4 regions of the Neobacillus sp. OS1-32 genome follow, and region 2 is predicted to be linked to each of the others. Evidence: riboswitches for the same ligand, from Rfam matches in the RefSeq annotation. Region 2 holds a riboswitch; each other region holds the start of a gene.

Region 1 (3,125 bases), 220 kb from region 2:
CATTGGTTTAAACCGCTAAACAAAGAATTAGACGAAAAATAAAAAATGGGAGTTACAGTTTATTTGCAACTCCCACTGAGGATCAACGATTTTCTGCCTGTTGGCGCAGTGTTTCCGCTTTATCTGTCCGCTCCCAAGGGAGGTCAATATCTGTACGGCCAAAATGTCCATAAGCGGCTGTTTTCTTATAAATCGGACGGCGTAAATCCAGCATTTTAATAATGCCTGCCGGACGAAGATCAAAGTTTTGACTGACTAGATTAACTAAGACGTCCTCACTTACTTTTCCGGTTCCAAACGTATCAATTGAAATTGAAACTGGTCTGGCAACCCCGATTGCGTAGGCCAGCTGAACTTCACATTTATCGGCAAGGCCAGCGGCCACAATATTTTTTGCTACATAGCGGGCCGCGTAGGCGGCAGAGCGGTCTACCTTGGTCGGATCTTTCCCAGAGAAAGCACCACCGCCATGGCGGGCATAGCCTCCATACGTATCAACAATAATTTTCCGACCAGTTAAGCCGGCATCTCCCTGTGGACCGCCAATCACAAAACGTCCTGTTGGGTTAATGAAATATTTCGTATTGTCATCAATAAGTTCTTTTGGAACAACCGGATTGATGACATATTCTTTTATGTTGCGCTGAATTTGCTCCAAAGAAATCTCAGGATGGTGCTGGGTTGACACGACAATTGTATCAATCCGGACCGGCTGATTGTTTTCGTCATATTCAACAGTAACCTGTGTTTTCCCATCAGGACGCAGATACGGAAGAATATCTTCTTTTCGTACTTCTGCTAACCTGCGGGCAAGCTTATGCGCAAGCGAAATCGGCAGCGGCATCAGTTCCTTCGTTTCGTTGCAGGCGAAACCAAACATTAACCCCTGATCTCCTGCCCCAATTGCCTCGATTTCTTCATCCGTCATGTTCCCTTCGCGGGCTTCAAGTGCTTGGTTGACACCCATGGCAATATCGGGCGACTGCTCGTCGATGGAGGTTAACACTGCACATGTTTCCGCATCAAAGCCATATTTGGCACGATTATAGCCAATTTCCTTAATCGTTTCCCGAACAATCTTGGGAATATCTACATATGTAGATGTGGTAATTTCCCCGGCTACAAGCACTAGACCAGTGGTTACCGATGTTTCAGCAGCAACACGGGCATTAGGGTCTTGGGCTAAAATTGCATCTAAAATTGAATCAGAAATTTGGTCACAGATCTTATCAGGATGACCTTCAGTTACTGATTCGGATGTAAACAAGTGGCGTCTTGTTGGCATCTGAATTCCTCCTATATTAATGAAATAAATGAGGTTATCTACATGGCCTGTTGCTGACAATATATTGAACCTCTAATTTAAACGGAACTCATTCCCTTTGTAGTATGAAATAAAAATGGGAAATTTATTAAGAAGAACCATTATCCCCAATAATTTCTTAAAAACAAAAAACCTTTCCATCAATGAGGAAAGGTTAAAATACACTAAATTCATTCCTTTCGCTCTTATCGTTCAAGGTCAAGCCTTGCATCTGGGTTAGCACCTTTGCCTAGAAAATGCATAGAAAAAAAACATTTTCTTCGTTGCAGGTTGCTGGGTTTCATTGGGCCCGTCCCTCCACCAGCTCGGGATAAGAGAGTATCCGTTCAAAATATAATCATAACGTACTACTGGAAACAATGTCAATATTTTTCAATCTATTGCTCTAATAATAAATTGTTCTTCCTTTTTTTTCTTTCAATGAATAGTATAAAGTGGAAGATGACATAATTTTTTCACATAATTAGTATAGACTAATCATTTAATTGTGTTATACTATTTAAAGACAATTTTTTCGTTAAAAACAAGAAAAGGAAGGTCCGATCCATGAACTCTGTTCACGTTCCAAACGAACTTAATCAGTTACTGAAAGAAAAGAACGTTCAAATGCAATTATCTGTACCCCAATTGGTTGAAAAAATCTTGGCGCGAAACGAAGGAACGTTGACCTCAACCGGTGCAGTACGTGTCTCCACCGGCAAATATACAGGCCGTTCTCCAAAAGACAAATTTATTGTTGTAGAAAAATCAACGAAAGATAAAATTGACTGGGGTTCAACAAACCAACCTATCTCTGAGGAAGTATTTACAAATCTTTATCATAAAGTCCTTCAGTATTTAAGACAGAAGGAAGATGTATTTGTATTCAAAGGATTTGCCGGTGCAGATAAAAAATCGAGATTGCCGATTCAAGTGATTAATGAATTGGCTTGGCATAATCTTTTCGTTCATCAATTGTTCATTCGTCCGACAGAGGATGAGCTTTTAGCGCATGATGCCCAATTCACTGTCATCGCTGCTCCTAATTTTAAAGCGGATCCTGCAGTAGATGGAACCAATTCGGAAACCTTTATTATTATATCGTTTGAGCGCCGAATTGTTCTTATTGGCGGGACTGAGTATGCAGGAGAAATGAAAAAGTCGATCTTCTCGATTATGAATTTCTTACTTCCTGAAAAGAATATTTTTTCCATGCACTGCTCGGCAAATGTTGGTCAAGAAGGTGACGTTGCCTTATTCTTTGGATTATCCGGAACTGGAAAGACAACGCTGTCAGCCGATCCGAATCGGAAGCTAATTGGTGACGATGAACACGGCTGGTCGTCCCATGGCGTCTTTAATATTGAAGGCGGCTGCTATGCTAAATGTATCAATCTTTCGCATGAAAAAGAACCGCAAATCTTTGATGCCATTCGCTTTGGAACTGTCTTGGAAAACGTCATCGTCAACCAAGAATCAAGGATTGCCGATTACGACGACAATACCTTAACGGAAAATACAAGGGCTGCCTATCCACTTGAAAACATTGATAATAGTGTCATTCCTAGTATTGCCGGTCATCCACATACAATCGTGTTTTTAACTGCTGATGCCTTCGGCGTGCTGCCGCCTATTGCAAAATTAACGAAAGAACAGGCCATGTACCATTTCTTAAGCGGTTATACCTCAAAGCTTGCCGGCACTGAGCGCGGTGTCACCACTCCGGAAGCAACTTTCTCGACTTGCTTTGGAGCTCCGTTCATGCCATTACCAGCGACCCGTTACGCGGAAATGCTGGGAGATAAAATTCTCGAGCATAACG
Region 2 (3,125 bases):
CTGAATTAACCGCCAACGAGCCATTCGGCAGTGTAGAATCTGTTAAAACGGTATCGGAACTTTACTCCCCTATCAGCGGTAAAGTGGTTGAGGTAAACGAAGAGTTAAATGACAGCCCTGAATTTGTCAATGAGTCACCATATGAAAAAGCTTGGATGATTGTAGTTGAATTATCAAACAGCAGCGAGCTTGATGAACTGATGACGGCTGAACAATATGAAGAATTAATAAAAGAAGACTAGTTTTTCGGAGAAAGGGCACCTGATGGGGTGCTTTTTCTTTGGGTGATATTTCCACGTTACCTGCATGAGGAATGGGAAAACTAGGTTGAAGGCAAAAAACTATTTTAAAATTGACAATCATGATATTGTTAACATACATAGTTGAAGCATACTTCATGGTATTAGAATATGTTAACAGTAAACCACTTCTGCCAGGTGATGGATGATGAATGATTCGTATGTTGACAAAGTTCTTATTGTCGAAGGAAAATCGGATAAAGATAGGGTAAAGCGGATTGTCAAGGAACCCGTTGAAATTATTTGTACTAACGGGACGATTAGTCATACAAAATTGGAAGAATGGATTGAATTCCTCGATGACAAGGATGTCTATATCCTTGTGGATGCGGACGAGGCCGGTGAACGGCTCCGCAAGCTATTTAAGCGTGAATTTCCTAATGCAGAGCATTTATATATAGACCGGATGTACCGCGAAGTCGCAACAGCCCCGGTGCATCATTTGGCGACTGTTTTATTGGGCGCTAATATTGATGTTTATACAGAGTTTTTAGAAATGGGATAATGGCTTATGAATGAATGGAACCGTGATGATTTATCATTATTTTTAAATCAGCGAGGAACGGGGGTAGTGTATTTTTACACACCATTGTGCGGCACTTGCCAGCTCGCCGGAAAAATGCTGGGGGTGGTGGAACACCTCGTCGAAATAGAAATGGGAAAAATGAATCTTAATTATTATTCGGATCTTGCTGAGAAATGGGTGATCGAGAGTGTCCCCTGCTTGCTGCTAATTCGGAACGGGGAAATCGTTGATACCATTTACGCCTTCCACTCGGTCCCATTTCTTTTGGAAAAAATAAATAAAGAGTTAATACAAGCAGATGCTTAAGAAGTGTCTGCTTTTTGTATGTGGTCATTTCGGTTTTAATCAATAATCCGGACAACTCACGGTGAAATAGTGAATGCCGAAAAGAATGAATACACTCAGCACATATTTCGAAAAAACGACATATTTTTCAGGACTTCAGCAGAAAAGGTCGAGTGAAGATGAAAGGATTTCCGGTTTCCATTCCGAATATGTAAGTAGGAGTAATGAACCGGAGTGATAGATGATGATCGAAATCGTGAACCACTTTATCGAGGCATTGAAAAATCAAGAATATCTTCATGCCATTATTCAGCAGGCTGATTTCCGGATAAACCTGGCTGCTGACGGCCAGGTGATCCAACTGGTATTTTATAATGGTGAAATCACTGTAGAAAAGGAAATATCCGACAGCCTTACAAGATTTGAGATTTCCGGCAGTCAACCGGCGATCGCGCAGCTGTTGGAGGGCAAGGAAAGACTGAGATTATTGGAACGGAATGGATGTTTAAAGGTTGTGGCCCCATTGAGAATGGTATTGCTGCTCGAGTCCATATTTTACTTAACAAGGCCCGATCACTATTTAGAAAAAATAATTTAATCAAACCTATTGACTCGGAATTAAACTTCGGGTAAGATATTTTTAAAATATTCTACCAATAAACACAATTCAATAAAGATTCTTATCACGAGCGGCGGAGGGAACTGGTCCAATGATGCCCGGCAACCGGTTATAAACACGGTGCTACATCCAGCAGAGCGGCTTGCTCTGAAAGATAAGAAGAGTCCCCTCTCTTCTTATGAAGCGGGGGTTTCTTTATAAATTGTGACAAAAGGAGCGAGTGTCGAATGGCTGAGAATCAAAAAAAATATCGTTTTGAAACATTAAGTGTACATGGTGGCTTATCACCAGACCCGGTAACGGGGGCTCGGGCAGTTCCGATCTATCAAAATAATGCCTATCAATTTAAAAACACGGAACATGCCGCAAATCTGTTTGCTTTAGCAGAACCAGGTTATATCTATACCAGGATTCACAATCCAACGACAACTGTTTTTGAAGACAGAGTGGCCCTGCTGGAAGGTGGCGTCGGCGCACTGGCGGTTGCTAGTGGAATGGCGGCGATTACTCTGGCGATTTTAAATATTGCCGAAGCTGGTGATGAAATTGTCTCGGCATCCACTCTATACGGCGGCACCTACAACTTATTTGCTGTGACACTCCCGAAATACGGCATTGATGTGAAATTTGTTGATCCGAAAGATCCGGAAAACTTCCGTGCTGCGATCACGGAAAAAACAAAAGCGGTGTTTGCTGAAACGATCGGAAATCCCAGCTTAACTATTTTGGATATTGAAAAAGTGGCCAAGATTGCCCACGAGGCTGGTGTGCCGCTTATCATTGATAATACGTTTGCGACCCCATACCTCTGCCGGCCAATCGAGCATGGTGCCGATATTGTCGTCCACTCTGCGACAAAATGGCTGTTAGGCAACGGGACAACGACGGGCGGCATTATTGTCGACGGCGGTACGTTTGATTGGAATTCACCGAGGTTCCCGGGCTTCACGACACCAGATGACAGCTATCATGGCCTTGTTTATGCCGAGGCCATCGGGGCCGCTGCCTATATCGTTAAAGCCCGTGTTCAACTGTTGCGTGACCTAGGACCGGCTCTTAGCCCGCAAAATGCCTTTCAATTTGTGCTCGGCCTTGAGACTCTTCATGTCCGGATGAAAGAACATGTGGCTAATACCGAAAAGGTGGTCGAATATTTAACGAACCATCCTGCTGTCGAATGGGTCTCCTATCCGGGGCATCCGTCACATCCTGATTATCAACTGGCTCAGAAATACCTCCCAAAAGGGGCAGGCTCAATGGTTGTTTTCGGCATTAAAGGCGGCAAACAGGCCGGGGCAACCTTAATTAATTCGATCAAAATCTGGGCCCATGTAGCAAACGTTGGGGATGCTAAGAGTTTGATCATCCATCCGGCCAGCACGACTCACCAGCAGCT
Region 3 (3,125 bases), 2.0 Mb from region 2:
GCATTGGCAAGCGCCCCTTTGAGGAAGCCTCCTGCGTCAAATCCACCAGTTATTTTTTCAAATCCTGCTGTTATCCACTGATAGCCAAGATAAATCCGTAAAACTGTCCATACAACTGCTGCAATAGGCGTTTTGTACCATTTCATTACAATCATCTCCAAATGATTTTATTTTTGATAATGGTAATCAGCTAGCTGTTTCTTATAGTGAAGGCTTGTGATTTTTATCACTACCTTCGCTACACTTATAATATACCTTGAGGACTATTGAAAAACAACCGTTTTCACATTTTCTTAACATATTAATGTTGGATATTTGATAAAATTGTGAACATTCTCAGTTTGTACTTTACATAGGCTTGTTTGTGGGTATTTATCTGGAAAAAGAAAAAGCATCCTGCCATTTGGATGCTTCCATTTGCTGTGTTTTCGAGTGATTAAATCACTGTTGCTGTGGGTTTATTTAAAATGGGCAATTTTCCATCACCAAGAATCTGAAAATAACAAATCTCCGGTTGCCGAACAGCCAAGCCCTTTAAATCCTCCTTGCCAGCTTCGATGATAAAAATGTTGTCAGTAACCTCATCAAGCCAGGTAATTTCAGGATGTTTCGTTTTTTCAACAAAACCTTGAAGCAACCAGTAGTCTTTTTGTTTCCTCCTCATCCGCCCTCGCCAATCAGCAGTTTTCTTAATATTTTGCCGGCTGTTAAGTTTACTTTGACAAACATAGACCAAATCTTCAATCATCGCACTTGCTGTTGGATACATGCCGGCTCCCGGGCCCTGCAGCGTGATTCTGCCAACAATATCGGAATGCACATTTACCGCATTCTCGACACCTTCCACGTGATAGAAGGGATTCTCGTCGCCCACCAGGATCGGTTTTACAGACGCAATGATCTGTTCGTCTTCCTTGCTTATACTGGCTACATGTTTAAACCGCAGCTTTAATTTTTCTGCTGCCTCTATTAACTCGCTTGTGATCGCAGTTATTCCCTGACGTTCAACCGTCTGCCAATCGGGCTCTTCTCCGAAAGCAATCCTGCTGAGTATCATCGCCTTGTAAAAGGCATCGAAACCCTCAATATCATTAGTGGGATCAGCTTCTGCATAACCTTTTGCTTGAGCCTGGCGCAAACTTTCAGCAAATGACTGCTTTTTTTCACGCATTTCGGACAAAATGAAGTTAGAAGTGCCATTTAAAATTCCCTGAATTTGTGATACACGATTAATGTTTAAGAGCTGCCTAAGGGTTTGAATGACGGGAATTCCTCCGGCCACGGTTGCTTCATAGCCGACAGAAACACCGTTTTCCTTTGCTAGATCAAGTAATTCTTTTCCATGGTGCGCAAACATTTCTTTGTTAGCCGTTATGATGTGGCACCCCTTGCCAATTGCTTGTTTCAAATAAGTAAAGGTGGGTTCCTTGTCGACGATGGCTTCAATTACAACATCAAGCTGGGGCAGCCGAAGAATTTCCTCAAAATTCGTTGTCAGAAGCACACCTTCACGAATATTCCTTTCCTTTTGGATGTTTTTTACAAGTATTGCCGTGACTTCAACCTTTTTCCCGAGAACAGCTGTAAATTCTTGCGCATGAGATTGAATCGTCCGGTAAACCCCTTCACCCACCGTTCCGAATCCTAATATCGCTACCTTAATAACAGACACCATTCCTCACCCCACTTCAAAAATAAAAACCTCTTCGATAAGAAGAGGTCTGGTAATCCTCTCTTATCTTTCAGATCCTTAAGATCTGCAGGAATTAGCACCTTTTCAAGGATCACCTTGAAGGTTGCCGGGCTTCATTGGGCCTAGTCCCTCCGCCGCTCTGGATAAGAGTTTTATATGAACTTTTATAAATTTTCCAATAATTAAAGAAAATATTAGCTCAATCTGCCACCAATGTCAATAGTTTCTTTTTGAAAGAGAAGCAATTGCGGAGTGAATCTTTTAATCGTTTTTTGGAATCTTTGCAGGGTTTCGATTATACTTGCACAAAATCAAACCCGCCAAAATTGAGCGGGTTTGATTTTGTTTATTTATGCAGTTTTTGCTCGGCTAATTGAATTTGCTGCTTCACTTGTTCTGGTGCTGTCCCGCCAAAGCTATTGCGAACGGCGACAACTTGTTCCGGAGCCAGTACCTGATAAATATCCTCTTCAAATAAATCGCTAAATTGCTTATATTCCTCGATGGTTAAATCGAGCAAGAATTTGTTGGACTGAATTGAATAAAGGACAATTTTTCCAATCACCTCATGGGCCTCGCGAAACGGCAGACCTTTGCGAACAAGGTAATCGGCAATATCCGTAGCATTGGAAAAGTCAGTGTTGATCGCCTTGCGCATTACCTCTTTATGGACGGTCATCGTTTCGATCATTGGTGCTAATAGCTTCAGGGAGCCTTCCAGCGTCTCTACCGTATCGAACATACCTTCTTTGTCCTCTTGCAAATCCTTATTATAAGCAAGCGGAAGGCCCTTTAATACAGTGAGTAAACCAATTAAATTGCCATACGTGCGCCCTGTTTTTCCCCGCAAAAGCTCCGGTACGTCCGGATTTTTCTTTTGCGGCATGATGCTCGAACCGGTGCAAAAGGAATCGTCCAGTTCAATAAATTGAAATTCCTGGCTTGACCAAAGGACCATTTCCTCTGACAAGCGTGAAATATGGGTCATAATAATCGAACCAATCGACAAAAATTCTAAAATAAAATCACGGTCGCTGACAGCATCCATACTATTTGGATAAATCGTTTCAAATCCTAATAATTCCGCGACCTTTTCGCGATTAATTGGAAAGGTGGTCCCGGCCAGGGCGCCAGAGCCTAACGGCAGCCAATTAATCCGTTTCAAAGAATCCAGCAATCTTTCCTTATCTCGTTCAAACATCCAAAAATACGCCATTAAGTGATGAGCGAAAGAAACCGGCTGGGCCCGCTGCAAATGGGTATAGCCCGGAATTAGTGTTTCAATATTCTCCTTCGCCTGCTTGATGATCGAGAGTTGGACATCTTCAATCAATTTAATTAATTCAGTTGTTTTGGTCCGCAAATATAGATGCATGTCGGTTGCCACTTGGTCGTTTCGGCTGCGGCCAGTATGAAGCTTGCCCCCCACCGG
Region 4 (3,125 bases), 1.0 Mb from region 2:
GCGATTCTTTTATATCGCTTCTGTTAATGTTTTAATAGGCTTCTTCTCCTCGACTTCCCCTTTTCCCAGACTTAGCATGGCGATAAAGGAGATGCAGTATAGGATAGCGAGGTAGGTCATGGCGACGGTAACGTTAGCATGTTGTAAGATGAATCCTACCAGAATTGGTGATAGTCCACCCAATGCCCGGCCAAAGTTGAAAATACTGTTGGTCGCGGTGCTGCGAACTTCGACTGGATAATAATGACTGATTAAAGCACCGTAGCCGGCAAACATTCCGTTCGAGAAAAATCCGACGACCGCTCCGCCAATTAACACCCCGGCTGCTCCAGTCGCAAAGGAGTACAAGTATACCGCCCCGGCTGAAGCAAAAAGGAAGATACCGAATGCTTTCTTCATTCCCAGTCGGTCGATAATTTGTCCGAATGTTAACATCCCGGCAATCATCCCAACAGCCGTACTAATCGTCCAAAGGGCCGAACCTGAAACCGAAAGTCCTTGTGATTTCTGGAGGATCGACGGCAGCCAGATCATTAAGCCGTTATAGCCGGCAATTTGCACCGTGGCCATCACCGCTAAGGCGACGGTCGTAAAGGCTATTCTTGGGCTGGAAAATAACTCCTTGACACTACCTTGCTTTTTCACATGCTGTTTTTCTCTTTGAGCTGCCAGCCATTCAGGTGATTCATTTAAATTTTTCCGGACAAAGAAGGCGAATATAACCGGAACAATTCCGACGAAGAATAATCCTCTCCAGCCCCATAGCGGTAAAAGGATGGCACTTAAAAGAGCCGCGAGAATCACCCCGAATTGGGCACCGATACTTACATAAGAAGAGGCCCGTCCCTGCTTATTCTTTGGCCATGCTTCGGCAACCAATGTCATCCCGATTCCATATTCGCCGCCCGCTCCCAAGCCGGCAATAAACCGAAAAATATAAACTTGCTCTACATTTGTTGCTAATCCGGTTAACGCTGTACCGATGGCAAATAATAAAACGGTATACGTGAACACCTTTACCCTGCCAAATTTATCAGCTAAGATTCCGAAGATAATTCCTCCAAACAGCATCCCTAAGTTCGTAATTGAAGAAATTAGACCGCCCGTTGCCATGTCCAAATGAAATTCCGCAATGATCATCGACATCGCAAAGGAAATAAACATGATGTCCATACCCTCTAACGTTAACCCTGCTACTGATGCTACAACAGTTTTTTTCTGATAATCCACTTTTGTCAGTCTCCTTCCAAGCCTCTCAGGACTATGATTTAAAGAATTCGGGCAAAAATAAAATGCCCTTTGATCCGATAGAACAAAAGGGCATTCATACATACAGTTTCATATATACGATCATTACTTTCGCCCTTTTTGGCCTCTCTGGACCAGAATTAAAGGAAAATTTTCTTTATTATCTTAGCACTTCGACAACACTATGACAATACAAAACTTTTAAAAAATGGATCTTTCACATTGTTCTGCTATAAAACCGCCTCAATATAATTGCCAAAACCCTTTTTAATTTCCAGACCTTGCTTTTCTAAGCCCTTCCAAATCTCTTGGTCGAGACGGTATGGGCTCGTTTTCTGCAGTAAGAAAGCCTCCTCCTCCGACAGTTTTACACTATAATCCCGCTCCCCATATTTTACAATCAGTTGATAGTCTTGCAGTTTCATGACCAGTACCTCATACTGTTGATCCCATTCCTTTAGCTGCCGCTCAATACATTCGGCAACATACAACAGAAATTTTTCGACATTCAAATCCCGCGCCTTTAAGGTCCTTGCATAGCCGTTAATATTCACGTTCGCTTTCCCCTTCCGTTTTAAAAAATAAAACCCCCTTCTGCATTGGATCCAAAAGGGGGTAAAAGCCGTTTTATCATCCAAAGCAGTCTATTGCTTTGCTGGTGGGAGCACCTTACGTTCTGCAGGTTGCTGTGACGTCATTGAGCCAGTTCTCTCAGCCACTCTAGATAACTATTTAATTATTATTATTGTACTACAATTATCCCAATATATCTATTACAATTTTAGCATAATTTCTGCCACATTCTTGTCGTGTCAGGAATGGAATGATGTTCGATGATGGTATAGGCAGCATTGGTGATCGCTTGGGCTAAGTTTTCTCCAGTTGCGCAAATTTCATTAAAGCAAACCCTTGAAGTCCCTTTAACCGTATAGGTATAACCCAACTGTTCCAAACGATCCACAATTTGCAACGCATGGTTAAGGTTTTGCTCCGGTTGGAATTCAGTATCTTGTATGAAAATCCCCTTTTCATAGTCGTACCAGCGATCCCAGCGATTTAATTTCCAGCCCATAATTCTTCGCGCAATTGAGTCTGTTTTAACCATATTTTCTGCTCCTTCTTAAAATTTGTTATATAACACGTTTTATAAATTAATACAATTATATAACAACGAAAAATTGATTACCAGCCTTTCATTAAAAATTTTTTTAAAACTTAAACAAAGGCTTTTAAAACTAGAAAGTTCTAACTAATCACTGGCTTTTAACAGAGTAATTCGATGACGGATCTAGCGGTTCTACAAAAAACCATGCTCTTTTCGTTCACTAGAACGTACAATGTGAAAAACGTAGTTGGTGATAGGATGCATACGATTATTACCGGAACAAATGGCCCCATGTACTTAGGTTACCCTCCGCCGATGTTTGGACCGTGGAATCAACCGATTCATCCTCATAGTGTTCAATTGGGGCATACCATCTACCATATTGTCCCTTTGCTTTTCGGTTATCCGCCAGCATTCCCTTATTTTGGTCCGTACGTCCCCTTCCGTGTGGGAACTCAAAAGTTAGTGAAAGGCTGCAAATATACTGGACTACACAAAAAAAGACCTTATTAGCTCATTAATAAAATAAGGTCACTCCGGGAAAAATAAAGATTGTAATTTTTGCTAACAGTTTGTTTAGGGAGAGATCCATGGAAAAGACTCATGATCAGTCTAAACTAAATATCGCGATACCCTATGTGAGAAGAACAGTAAATATCAGGAAGGTGAAGCTTCCGCAAATTACAGCGGAATCCATTGGTTTGGGGGTATTATTAGCTTTAATTGGGGGATATCTTGATGCTTACACGTATGTTAGTCGGGATGGAGTGTT

Evidence for each region. Region 2 has a riboswitch for S-adenosylmethionine ahead of RCG24_RS20335 (O-acetylhomoserine aminocarboxypropyltransferase/cysteine synthase family protein). Riboswitches for the same ligand answer to the same signal wherever they lie in the genome.
Region 1: it holds a riboswitch for S-adenosylmethionine, as region 2 does, so the genes downstream of both, metK (methionine adenosyltransferase) here and RCG24_RS20335 (O-acetylhomoserine aminocarboxypropyltransferase/cysteine synthase family protein) in region 2, are expected to answer to the same signal.
Region 3: it holds a riboswitch for S-adenosylmethionine, as region 2 does, so the genes downstream of both, RCG24_RS10760 (homoserine dehydrogenase) here and RCG24_RS20335 (O-acetylhomoserine aminocarboxypropyltransferase/cysteine synthase family protein) in region 2, are expected to answer to the same signal.
Region 4: it holds a riboswitch for S-adenosylmethionine, as region 2 does, so the genes downstream of both, RCG24_RS04535 (hypothetical protein) here and RCG24_RS20335 (O-acetylhomoserine aminocarboxypropyltransferase/cysteine synthase family protein) in region 2, are expected to answer to the same signal.

Annotation. Positions count from the first base shown of each region.
Region 1 is NZ_CP133263.1:37,627-40,751, reverse strand. It holds gene metK (methionine adenosyltransferase) at 83-1,285, opposite strand; SAM riboswitch class I at 1,507-1,641, opposite strand; gene pckA (phosphoenolpyruvate carboxykinase (ATP)) at 1,871-3,125, shown strand, end outside.
Region 2 is NZ_CP133263.1:4,160,802-4,163,926, forward strand. It holds gene gcvH (glycine cleavage system protein GcvH) at 1-242, shown strand, start outside; gene RCG24_RS20320 (toprim domain-containing protein) at 448-804, shown strand; gene RCG24_RS20325 (thioredoxin family protein) at 811-1,131, shown strand; gene RCG24_RS20330 (SCP2 sterol-binding domain-containing protein) at 1,352-1,708, shown strand; SAM riboswitch class I at 1,788-1,890, shown strand; gene RCG24_RS20335 (O-acetylhomoserine aminocarboxypropyltransferase/cysteine synthase family protein) at 1,957-3,125, shown strand, end outside.
Region 3 is NZ_CP133263.1:2,111,802-2,114,926, forward strand. It holds gene RCG24_RS10755 (DoxX family protein) at 1-146, opposite strand, end outside; gene RCG24_RS10760 (homoserine dehydrogenase) at 437-1,675, opposite strand; SAM riboswitch class I at 1,733-1,843, opposite strand; gene argH (argininosuccinate lyase) at 2,040-3,125, opposite strand, start outside.
Region 4 is NZ_CP133263.1:862,837-865,961, reverse strand. It holds gene RCG24_RS04540 (MFS transporter) at 10-1,230, opposite strand; gene RCG24_RS04535 (hypothetical protein) at 1,479-1,802, opposite strand; SAM riboswitch class I at 1,873-1,979, opposite strand; gene RCG24_RS04530 (BC1872 family protein) at 2,030-2,353, opposite strand; gene RCG24_RS04525 (YoaK family protein) at 2,944-3,125, shown strand, end outside.